Regions from separate parts of the Paenibacillus sp. FSL W8-0426 genome, predicted to be linked through region 1. Evidence: riboswitches for the same ligand, from Rfam matches in the RefSeq annotation. Region 1 holds a riboswitch; each other region holds the start of a gene.

Evidence for each region. Region 1 has a riboswitch for thiamine pyrophosphate ahead of MKY59_RS04310 (ECF transporter S component). Riboswitches for the same ligand answer to the same signal wherever they lie in the genome.
Region 2: linked by a shared signal. The riboswitch ahead of MKY59_RS02245 (ABC transporter substrate-binding protein) and the one ahead of MKY59_RS04310 (ECF transporter S component) in region 1 are both predicted to bind thiamine pyrophosphate.
Region 3: linked by a shared signal. The riboswitch ahead of MKY59_RS18105 (thiamine phosphate synthase) and the one ahead of MKY59_RS04310 (ECF transporter S component) in region 1 are both predicted to bind thiamine pyrophosphate.

The regions. Positions count from the first base shown of each region.
Region 1 is NZ_CP150203.1:940,583-944,125, reverse strand. It holds gene MKY59_RS04315 (ABC transporter ATP-binding protein) at 1-1,458, opposite strand, end outside; gene MKY59_RS04320 (energy-coupling factor transporter transmembrane component T) at 1-8, opposite strand, end outside; gene MKY59_RS04310 (ECF transporter S component) at 1,459-2,052, opposite strand; TPP riboswitch at 2,265-2,374, opposite strand; gene MKY59_RS04305 (pectate lyase) at 2,566-3,234, opposite strand.
Region 2 is NZ_CP150203.1:470,312-473,854, reverse strand. It holds gene serS (serine--tRNA ligase) at 1-194, opposite strand, end outside; gene MKY59_RS02255 (hypothetical protein) at 521-1,000, opposite strand; gene MKY59_RS02250 (VOC family protein) at 1,215-1,601, shown strand; TPP riboswitch at 1,684-1,795, shown strand; gene MKY59_RS02245 (ABC transporter substrate-binding protein) at 1,992-3,029, shown strand; gene MKY59_RS02240 (MTH1187 family thiamine-binding protein) at 3,071-3,361, shown strand; gene MKY59_RS02235 (ABC transporter permease) at 3,361-3,543, shown strand, end outside.
Region 3 is NZ_CP150203.1:4,065,887-4,069,429, forward strand. It holds gene thiS (sulfur carrier protein ThiS) at 1-13, opposite strand, end outside; gene thiO (glycine oxidase ThiO) at 10-1,230, opposite strand; gene MKY59_RS18105 (thiamine phosphate synthase) at 1,245-1,931, opposite strand; TPP riboswitch at 2,135-2,244, opposite strand; gene MKY59_RS18110 (hypothetical protein) at 2,396-3,382, opposite strand; gene MKY59_RS18115 (hypothetical protein) at 3,369-3,543, opposite strand, start outside.

The DNA.
Region 1 (3,543 bases):
AGCTGCATCCATGACCCTCCCTCCATCAACCTTCCAAGTCCGGGTACAGTACCTGCTTACGATTTCGCTGTCATGGGTCACCATCACGATGGCCGTCCCTTTCCGTCTAAGTTCGTCAAGCCTTGACAGCATCGCGAACGTATTGCGGGCATCCTGCCCAAACGTCGGCTCATCCAGCAGCAGGATGCGCTGGCCGCGTATGAGGGCAGAAGCTACGCTCAGCCGCCGTTTCTGCCCCATGGACAATTGATACGGATGGCGGTCTGCCAATGCCGCAAGCCCGAATTCCTCCAGCATGCCCAGCGTATTTGCTTGCCTCTCTGCAGGTGACATTGCGGTACCGAGCAGCGAAAATTCCACTTCGTCCACAACCGAGTTCGTCACGAACTGGAATTCCGGGTTCTGAAACACAAAGGCCATCCGTTCCGCCAGCTGCTGCGTCGTGCCGGCGGGTTTCCCCATCACGCGATAGTCCCCCGTCGTTTTCAGAATATGCATCATGGACAGCAGCAACGAACTTTTGCCGGCACCGTTGGCTCCAACGACGCCGATCCAATCGCCGGGGCGGACTTCCAGCTTGTTGACCCGGATCACCTCGGTGCTGCCCCGCCATCCGATGACGTCGCGCAGCTCCAGTACAGGTTCCTCGTGAAGTCGTTGCCGCACGGCAGGTTCAGGCCCTGCCGCGCTCCCTGCCTGCTGTCCCTGTTCCTCCCATACGCCCGGGTACCAAATGCCATATGACCTGAGCAGATCCCGCTGCTCCGCAAATATTTGCGCTGCCGGACCGTCCGCGGCGATCTGCCCTTCGGGGGACAGCACGACGATCCGATCGACCCAGTCCACGATTTCGTCGATTTTGTGTTCCACGATGATCAAGGTTTTGTTATGGGCGATCCGTTTCACCGTATCCCAGACCTGCGACGTGCCTTCCCCGTCCAACAGCGCCGTCGGTTCGTCCATGAACAATACGTCCGGTTCCAGCGCAAGAATCGAAGCAATGGCCAGCCGCTGCTTCATGCCCTGGGACAGGGATTGGATCGGAGCACGATGGCCCTCGAAGGCCAGCCCGACCTGCTGCAAAGCAAGGCCGATCCGCGCTGCCATTTGCTCCCGAGGAACGTTCCGGTTCTCCAGCACGAATGCAATCTCCTCATCCGTATGCGACATGCAGAACTGGGCATCCGGGTCCTGGAACACGATGCCTGCCCGCTTTGGCACCAGAATGTCGTCACACTTCATGGGCATCTCCACCGCATGCGGAATGATTCCGCTCAATATTTGCAGCAACGTGGATTTTCCCGATCCGCTTGCTCCCAGCAGCAGCACCTTCTCTCCTTGGCTCACCGATAAAGAGAGCCCTTGAAACAACAGGCCTTGTTCCCCGGGGAATTTGCATCTCAAGTTCACGATGCCCGCTGCTAGCCCGGTTTCCCGCACGCATTCTTGCCTGTGCATTTAATCCAATGCCTCGTAATCCTGCTTCGATGCAGGTCTTAACGTACGGGTCACGCCGGTCAGCTCCAGTGCCTTCGCCAAATAATAGGCAAATACGCCTGCGATCACGGCGCTGCCGATCAGGCGGAACCCGATAAACAGGGTGTAGTTCCAAGTCGAGAGGGACTCGATGTACCCGTATTGGTAATCCAGTATGAGCGAAGCAAGTCCTGCCCCGATGGCGGCCAGGCAGGTCACGGGCAAATTCGTTTTCCGATACAGGAATGCCGCAAAGAAAATTTCCGCGCCCAGCCCTTGCAGCAGCCCGTATACAAGCGTGGACATGCCCCATTCGCTGCCGAGGAAAGCGCTGACCGTGGAGGCCGCAACCTCGGCCAGAATGGCAACGCCCGGCTTGCGAATGACGAGAAAGGCAAACGTTCCCGCCATGAACCACATGCCGTAGATCATCTGCTCGGCATGCACGCCGAACGGTTTCATCAGATCATAGGTCGGTCCCCATATTTTGTAGATCACCCCGAATACAACCGCAATCACGATCGTGACCAAAATATCCGTTAATCTTAATTTGCTGCTGCTCCCCGCATTTACCATTTTCTCTACTCCCCTTCTCTTATCATCAGTAGTTTGAAAATAACAAAAAAGCCTCCCCGATATCGGGCAGGCCATGCGTACAGTTGACGAAACATGGGCGGAAAATGGCACATAAACAGGACAACCCACACTTATCCCATTCAGGAATAAGGCAAAGGATATGCTGCCGAATTCATGAGACGTTGTGTGCACGAATTGCGTGTTTATTTTCCCCATCATGGATCGAATGGTTCTCTACGCTGGCATTACCCAGATCAGATACGGTCAGCGGCACAAGGCCACCCTCTCAGCCCAACTTCATTGAGCTCCCGGCTTTCGTTATTTCAATGGTTATACTGTACAACAGAAGGGTATTTGTGGCAATCCCGAATCATTCCCTTTTATGCACGAGCGATAGTGAAGGCATCCCCATCACAGGAATGCCTTCGGTAGAATCCGCGATCGTTGGCGCAAAGGTCAGGCAAGACTCTTGAACATTAGAGATGACTCTCTGGCAATCGCGTCGCTGATGATTCAGTATTGCGTATTGCCCGATTGGCTCGTTTTGCCGGAGGCGAACCCTTTGAAGAGCGTAGGCACCTTGGAATACCGCGTATTGGTGATTTTGCCGACGGTCGAGCTGCTGTCCGTGCGCAGAATCGAATCCTTGACGTTGGAGATGTTGGAGTTGTCCACACTCATCGTAACCTGATAAGAGGTGCCTCCGTTTTGGCGCACCAGTTTGCCGATGTCGTCTGCCCTGAAATTTTTGATGTTGATCGTTCCCGAGGCATTCATCTGAAATACTTTGTCGTACGCCTTATACGCCGCTCCGCCCGTTATGTTAACGGTGCCGGAGGATTTCAAGGTTAGGGCGTCCTCGCCGACATCCTTCCAGGTCACGTTTTCGATATTGCAGCTGCCATAACAATGAACGCCGTCGGCAGCAGGAGCTTCAATGACTACGTTTTTCAAGGTTGCGCCTGCTTCAAGCCTGAAAATGGGCTTCTGGTTCTCAGCCTGGCTTCCGTCTCCCAACGTGTTCGGATCGGCAGCCACGCTTTTCCCCTTGCCGTCGTACGTTTCGCCTTTTTTGACGATAATCGTCGTTTTGACGATTTCGGGCGCTGCCGCTGCGGGAATCACAGCAAACAATGAGGCAGCCAAACCGGCGGACAAAAGTACGGTCAACATTTTTTTCATCATGAATTCCTCCTTGGCGATCGGATTTTCCCATTACGGGCGGTTTGTCGGCAAGCCTCGCAGATGCACAGCTCCGCTTGTCCTGGCCGCAACCTCATCCTATCAGGAAAGGAACGTTCCAAGAATAATCCGTAGTTCACATCTCTCCGACATTCACGCCAGCTCTGAGAAAATGAGACCTATCCGTACCCGTTCCGAACATCGCATCTGCCGTTGTTAACTCTCGGTGTGCTGGAATTACCTTATTTTCCTTCAGATGAAAGACAACAAGGGCCGACTTGAAATCAAGCCGTCCCCGTCTTTTTATTC
Region 2 (3,543 bases), 470 kb from region 1:
CCCGTCTGCATCAGCTTGCCAATCTCAGCCGACCAGGCGTTCCGCAAGCGGCGCCCTTCCTCCGTTTCCTGCAAAAGCCTTCTTCTTTCCTCGTCCAGCGTGAGCAGCTCGCGAACCGAAACCTTGATTTTTTTGCCGTCCGCGGCCGCCTGAACCTCATCCGCATGCGCAAGAATCCATTTCATATCCAACATGTACACCGTCTCCTTTGGGCTATAAAAATGCAAAGAGCGCCCTCATCCCTTGGGACGAGGAGCGCTCTGCTCGCGGTGCCACCCAACTTGCCGGGACAGGTAATCCTGTGTCCAGCCTCTTGGTCCGCGATAACGGGCGGTTCCGGTTAACTTGGGGAATGGGTTCGCTCCCCTGGCGAAAACGCCTCCGAGTTGGATGCTCTTCAACGGCATAGTTCCGATCTGCAATTGTTGACAATGATTATATATGAAATGCTCCCCCATTCGCAAGAGCTTCATTCATTATGTTTTCAAACGACCATTGCCCAGGAAATAAGACAGATCGGTCAAGCGCTGACTTTGCTTCTGTCCACCACATTGCCAAATACAGCCCGAACGATCGGCCCCACCACCAGAAGCTGTGCCGGAAGTGCCAGCAAGAAGTTATGGCCGATCGCCGAACCATAGCTTCGCAGGATGGAACGACCTCCAAGTCCATTGGTGAGGTAGGATGTCATTACACCATAGAAAGACATGACCAACACCATGCCGACCACCATAAAAAACGAGAGCGTCAACACGGCCACCAATTTGTTCGACTTGTCGAACGGCAGGGAAAACGCTACTTTTTTCGCCACAGGACCTACCAATATCGATTCAACCGCAAAAGCGACCACAAAACAGATCACAAACTGCAGCAGAATCTCCATCAAAGACAATTTCCCGATCATTCCGCTGTTATACAGATTAAACAACAGCATGATCGTGACCATGCCGAAGCACATCATTAATCCGAACACCACTTGTTCTCTTTTCGTTGTTGGCAATGCACTCATCCTTTCTGTTCATTTGATCATTATAGTGATCACGTTATGCCCTTCATAAGTGAACAAATTGTGAACTTTTAAAATTTAAATCTTTATTTTTTACGTAAGCGCGTTCAATTGCCGCTCTAATTCCAACTTGACAGCTTGGGTTTTCACATCTATTCTATTTCTAAAATGCTAATGGCGAATTATCTGCCCCGGGAGGTATGTTCATATGGCTTTTCAAAAACGCGTCGACCACGTCGGAATCTCCGTTCGCGATCTGGAAACAACGCTCCGCTTCTATACCGAGATTGTCGGTCTGGAACTGAAGGGACGGTTGACTCACACCAACGGTGTCATTCAGCTGGCATTTCTCGGTTTTAACGGGAGCGACGAGACCGAGATCGAGCTGATTCAGGGGTATAGCGACAAGCTGCCATCCGAAGGAACGGTGCACCACTTTGCCATCCATGTGGAGGACATCGAAGCGGAATACCGACGCATTCAGGCAACGGATGCAGAGTTCATCGATGGGGAGATTGTAACCTTGCCGAACGGATATCGTTATTTCTTCATCTATGGACCTGAAAAAGAATGGATTGAATTTTTCCAACGGTAATCCCGGTCGTCCCTCCAATTCCTTACTGGACACAATCCGGACTCTTGCCTATAATTACTGTGATAGCAACGCCCGTAACTTCATAGCTTCCCAGGGGTGTCGGAATTGGCCGGCTGAGAGTGTATCCCATAAGATACTGACCCTTAGACCTGATCTGGATCATGCCAGCGTAGGAATCGGAGTATATTGACCAAGGCACAGCCCCAAGGCTGGTGGCCATTCTCTAACGCCTGCATGCGTCCCGAATAACGGGGCGCTTTTTTGTTAATATCAGAACGTGTGGACCGCGATGCAATTCCCCTGATATGGCATTCTTAATCAGATGTTGTGGACATGAAGCCAAGGAGTACCCGTGCCGATGGCCGGACAATATGAAGGAGAGAAAAAGAAATGAAATGGCGCAAAATGATGGGCCTGATGCTCCTGTGCATCACCCTCGTAACCGTTGCCGCATGCGGCGGCAAGGAAGCGGCACCTGCCGGCGAGAACGGCAGCAGCACGGAAAAGGCAAGCGAAGGCGGCAATGCCGCACTGAAAGACGTTAAGGTGGTGCTCGATTGGACGCCGAATACGAACCATACCGGCCTGTACGCTGCGGTGGATCAGGGCTTTTACAAAGCCGAGGGACTTAACGTCGAAATCGTGCAGCCTGGCGCAGGCGGAGCGGACACGATGGTAGCCTCGAACGAGGTCCCTTTTGGCGTCAGTTACCAGGAGAGCGTAACTCAAGCACGCACGCAAAACGTACCGCTCGTATCCATCGCCGCGGTCATTCAGCACAACACGTCCGGCTTTGCCGCTCCGGTGGACCGGAACATCAAATCGCCCAAAGACTTTGAAGGCAAATCGTATGGAGGCTGGGGCTCTCCGGTAGAAGAAGCCGTCATGCAATCGATTATGGAAGGCGAAGGCGCCGACGTCTCCAAGGTGAAAAACATCAATATGGGCGATGCCGATTTCTTCACTGCCGTGAAACGCGACATCGACTTTGCCTGGATCTTCTATGCGTGGACCGGGATTGAAGCCAAGCTGCGGAATGAACCGATCGACATGCTGTACGTCAAGGATTACTCCGAAGCGCTCGACTATTACACGCCTGTGCTCGTAACCAACGAAACGACGATTCAGAATGATCCGGAGCTGGTTAAAGCGTTCATGAAAGCGACATCCGAAGGATATCAATATGCGATCGATCACCCGGAGGAGGCTGCCAACATTTTGCTGAAGGCCGTTCCGGACCTCGACAAGGATTTAGTACTCGCCAGCCAGAAGTGGCTCAGCCCTAAATATCAGGACGATGCCGCACGTTGGGGCGAACAGAAACAGGAAGTTTGGCAAAATTACGCGGACTGGATGTTCAGCAAAAAACTGCTCGACCAGCAAGTCGACGTTTCCAAAGCGTATACGAACGAATTTTTACCACAATAACGAGAACTATATAACGAAATCGGAAGGAGCCGTGAATGGACATGGCCAGCACACTGCTTAGCATACAAGTGATTCCCAAAACGCCGAACGGCGAAAACTCTTATCCTTACGTCGATCGCGCGATCGAAGTCATTCAACAATCCGGCGTCAAATATCAAGTAAACCCGCTGGAAACGACCATGGAAGGCGAACTTGAGGAGCTGCTGCAGATCGTGCGCAAAATGCACGAAGCACTCGTGGAGGCCGGCAGCCCAAGCATCATTTCCCAGATCAAAATTGCCCATAGCCCTGACGGGTTCAGCATGGATGCCCTCACGGAGAAATATCGCTAATGAATTCATACTGGAAAAGCGTATGGCCGCCCTTCGTGGCGGTTATTCTCTTTATCGCGTTATGGCAGGGAGCCGTATCCCTGTTCCATATTGAAAAGTGGATGCTTCCCGCACCCTCGGACATCGCCCGCGAAGCGGCATCTCAAGCCGATCGCCTCGGCATGCATGCTTGGGCTACCATC
Region 3 (3,543 bases), 3.1 Mb from region 1:
CGATAATATTCAATGCATCATCCCCTTTCCGCTTAAGCGCTCCGGATTGAAAGCAGCAATCCCGAGTTCACCGGCCGATTTCCCCTCGATCAAATCCGCCAACACACTGCCTGTGATAGCGCTGAGCAAAATACCGTTCCGATAATGTCCGAAAGCGGCATACAATCCCGAATATTGTTCGCTTTCCCCCAAATACGGCAAACCATCCGGAGTCGATGGTCTCACGCCGGCCCAGGCTCGCTCGAATCGGGCGTGCGCAACGGCGGGAACCCATGCTGCCGCGGCGGAGATCAGTTTCTGGATTCCTCCAGGGGTCACATGCAAATCCGAAGCTCCCGCCAAGCTTGTTGCACCCAACCACACTTCTCCATTCGCTTTTGGAACGATATAAACATCTTCCGCATAAACGGTCCTGTCCGGTATATTTCCCCGTGCAGCGTCATGATGCGAAAACCGGACAGCAACCATTTCTCCCTTTACCGGCACGACAGGCATGTTCAACCCTACGCTTTCCATCAACTCTACTCCTTGCAGCCCGGCCGCGACTATGACATTTTTACATGTCAACATGCCAATGGAGGTTTGAACCCCTTGTATGCGCCCTGCCCCGGTTTGCAGCGTTACATTCTGAATGCCTTCCATGATTCGAGCCCCGTATGCTTGAGCGGACTTGGCATAAGCTGTGACAAGGTTTAACGGCAGCACTTCGCTTTCAGCTTGCCTGTACAACCCGCCATACGTATCCCGGCTTAGCCAGGGTGCTTGACGCTGCAGTTCCTGCCGATCCCAATACGTGCATGCATTCGAATCTGTTTCATATGCGGCTGCATATAGTCCTGCCTTTTGTCCGCTTCGAAAAGGCGTAATGAACCCGGCCTGCCGCAAGCCAATGTCAATTCCGCTCATCGCTTGAATATGCTCCCTCTGCCGGTGAACCCGTTCACGGCTGCGCCGGGCAAGCTCCGCCATGGCCGCATGATGAAAGTGCTCACTGTCGGCAGCCAGCATGCCGGCCGCCGCCGATGACGTCCCTCCACCCATTCGGGCTCGTTCCAGGAGCATTACTTCCTGCCCGCGGGCTGCCAATTCATAAGCAATGGAACAACCGATGACACCCCCTCCGATCACGATCGTTTCGGCAGACATGTCCTTTCGCGAACGTGGATTCTCTTTTTTGTCGAGAATGTCGAACCCCGAACTACCGTCTAAGCTAATGCGATCATCAAACAACGATTGCCCCTCCTTCATCTTCGTTCAATGGCGTCATTCATGGGCCGTACACCGGACATAGCCTGTTTGAATGCAGCGGCTGCTTGCTCAGGTTTACTGTTCTCCCATATGGCGGACATGACCGCAATCCCGCTTGCCCCGGCTGCGTAAATCGCATCCACGGCATCAAGGCGAATTCCGCCGATCGCAATGACGGGAATGCAAAGGGAGCTGCATATCGCTTTCAATGCAGGTATGCCTCTTGGCGCAGCGCCAATTTTGCTGTTGGTAGCAAAAACGTGCCCAAAAATAACATAATCTGCGCCTTGGCGCTCAGCGGATTTCGCCCCTTCCAAGGAATGCACGGAAACGCCCAGACGGATCGGTTCATGCTTGTTGTCCATCCGGATGGTTGTGCCATACTGTTTGAAATCCGATTCCCCCCTGTGCACGCCGCACAACTTAGGAACAGAAAAACCATCCATTCGATCAGGAATGCCATTAACGACAATTTGCGAAGCCGGGATACCCGCTTCTTGCATTCGTTCGGCCCAATGCAATCTTTGGTTGATCGCAAGATGTTTTTCCCGAATATGAATGTAATCCACCCAAGGGGTCACCCGGATCGCCTTTTCAAGAAAAACATCAAGGTCCCCCGTTCCGTTTGAAATGACATGGAGCTCCAATGATGAAGGTACTGATTGAGTTTGCGAAGCAACCATAACTCGGTTCACCTGCCTTTCGCTGAAAGAACACAAAAAACCACTCCCGCAGGGGAGTGGCGACTTATTCGTATCTTTCGTGCAATGCAAGGCAAATGCGAAACCAATGGGCATTATTCTCACGCGTTTATGCATGGAACGAGCATTGCCGATAATCGCATTGCAATCCAAGCGACGGCTGAAATACAGCCTTCCTTGTCATGACGAAAAACGTGCCACTTCCCTACGCTGGTATGATCCAGATCAGGTACAAAGGGTCCGGAATCGAATTATTCCATCTCAGCCGCATCGCGCGGCACCCCTAGTGCTCTTATGAAGTTGTAGCCTATATTACCATAGGCATCCTGTTTTGTCATCGATCATTTTTGCGTGCACTGCCAAAAATCAGGAAGATCAGCGCTTTTTTAGGTTAGACTACGCAGCTGAAAATATCGCACTATCCAGTGCCTTTTCGTCGGAGGATACTAGCGATTGATATAACAATTTTGCTCAAAATAGCCTCGAGCCGCTGCCTCCTGGGCATCCGTAAAAACTTCCTCCGGCCTGTATCCGTTCGAGCATGTGGCCGGATAATAATATTTGATGCCGCTGTCAGGATCCACACCGCCGATCACGGCCGCCCTCTTAACAAGCCGGCCGCCTCCGATGGCAAAGTTGTTGATTTTTCGGCCTCCGCTCGGAATACCCTGAATGAAAGCAATGATCCCTGTGTCATTTATAGAGTTGTACCAGTCTTCCTGGGAGATGAGCGGCAGAGTAAACGTGTATGAGATGCCATTTCTTCTGGCAAATTCGTTGTGACGATTGATGACCTCGGCCAAATCCTCCTGAACGGCACTGACAATCCGGCTTCTGCGCACATGTTCAAAATGTTGATCATCTCTCAGCAACGGGATCCGTGTCGACGCGATGAGTTCGTTCCGAAAGCCTTCAAGCCACATTTGCTTTTCGGCATCATAGGCGTAGACATAACTATCCAACGTGAAATTGATGCTGTTTCCGTCTTCGTCTGCATAGGTATAGGGTTTCTTTGGGCTCCACACGTGACGAAAAGAGTTTTCGGACTCCCCCATCATTTCCGTCTCATTGGCATACATGTAGTAACCGTCGTAGTCCAGAACAACGATAGCCGGGATATAATCGAACAAGGAGCGAATCGCTGGCGGATCGTCCTGAATCCCCAAATTAAGAGCCATCGTTTGCGTAAACGTCTCCAGCGCCAAATCTTTATCAGCGTTCACAAACTTTGATGAACCGTAGCCCGCTTCTCCACTTTGCTTTTCGTTCTGGTGCATGACCATGCCAGCGTCCATGACGGCAGTCCTCAGCGCTGTCTCGTATCTATTGCTGAGGATCTGGGCCTCTTGGAGTTCCCGACTGCTCTGCGACACGATCCAAAAAAACGGAAAAAAGACAAGCACAAAAACGATGGACAGCTCAGTAATCTTCATTCAGCACCATCCCTCCATACGTGGTAAACACGGCGGGAGATTGGATTGTCCCATTTAGCCATTCGCGGATAAGCATTGCGGGGGTTCGATTCGTATTTCTGACGGACACGGTAAAAAAATCCCCTACTGTAAACGTGTATCTTCGAGCAGGATCCTCCGCG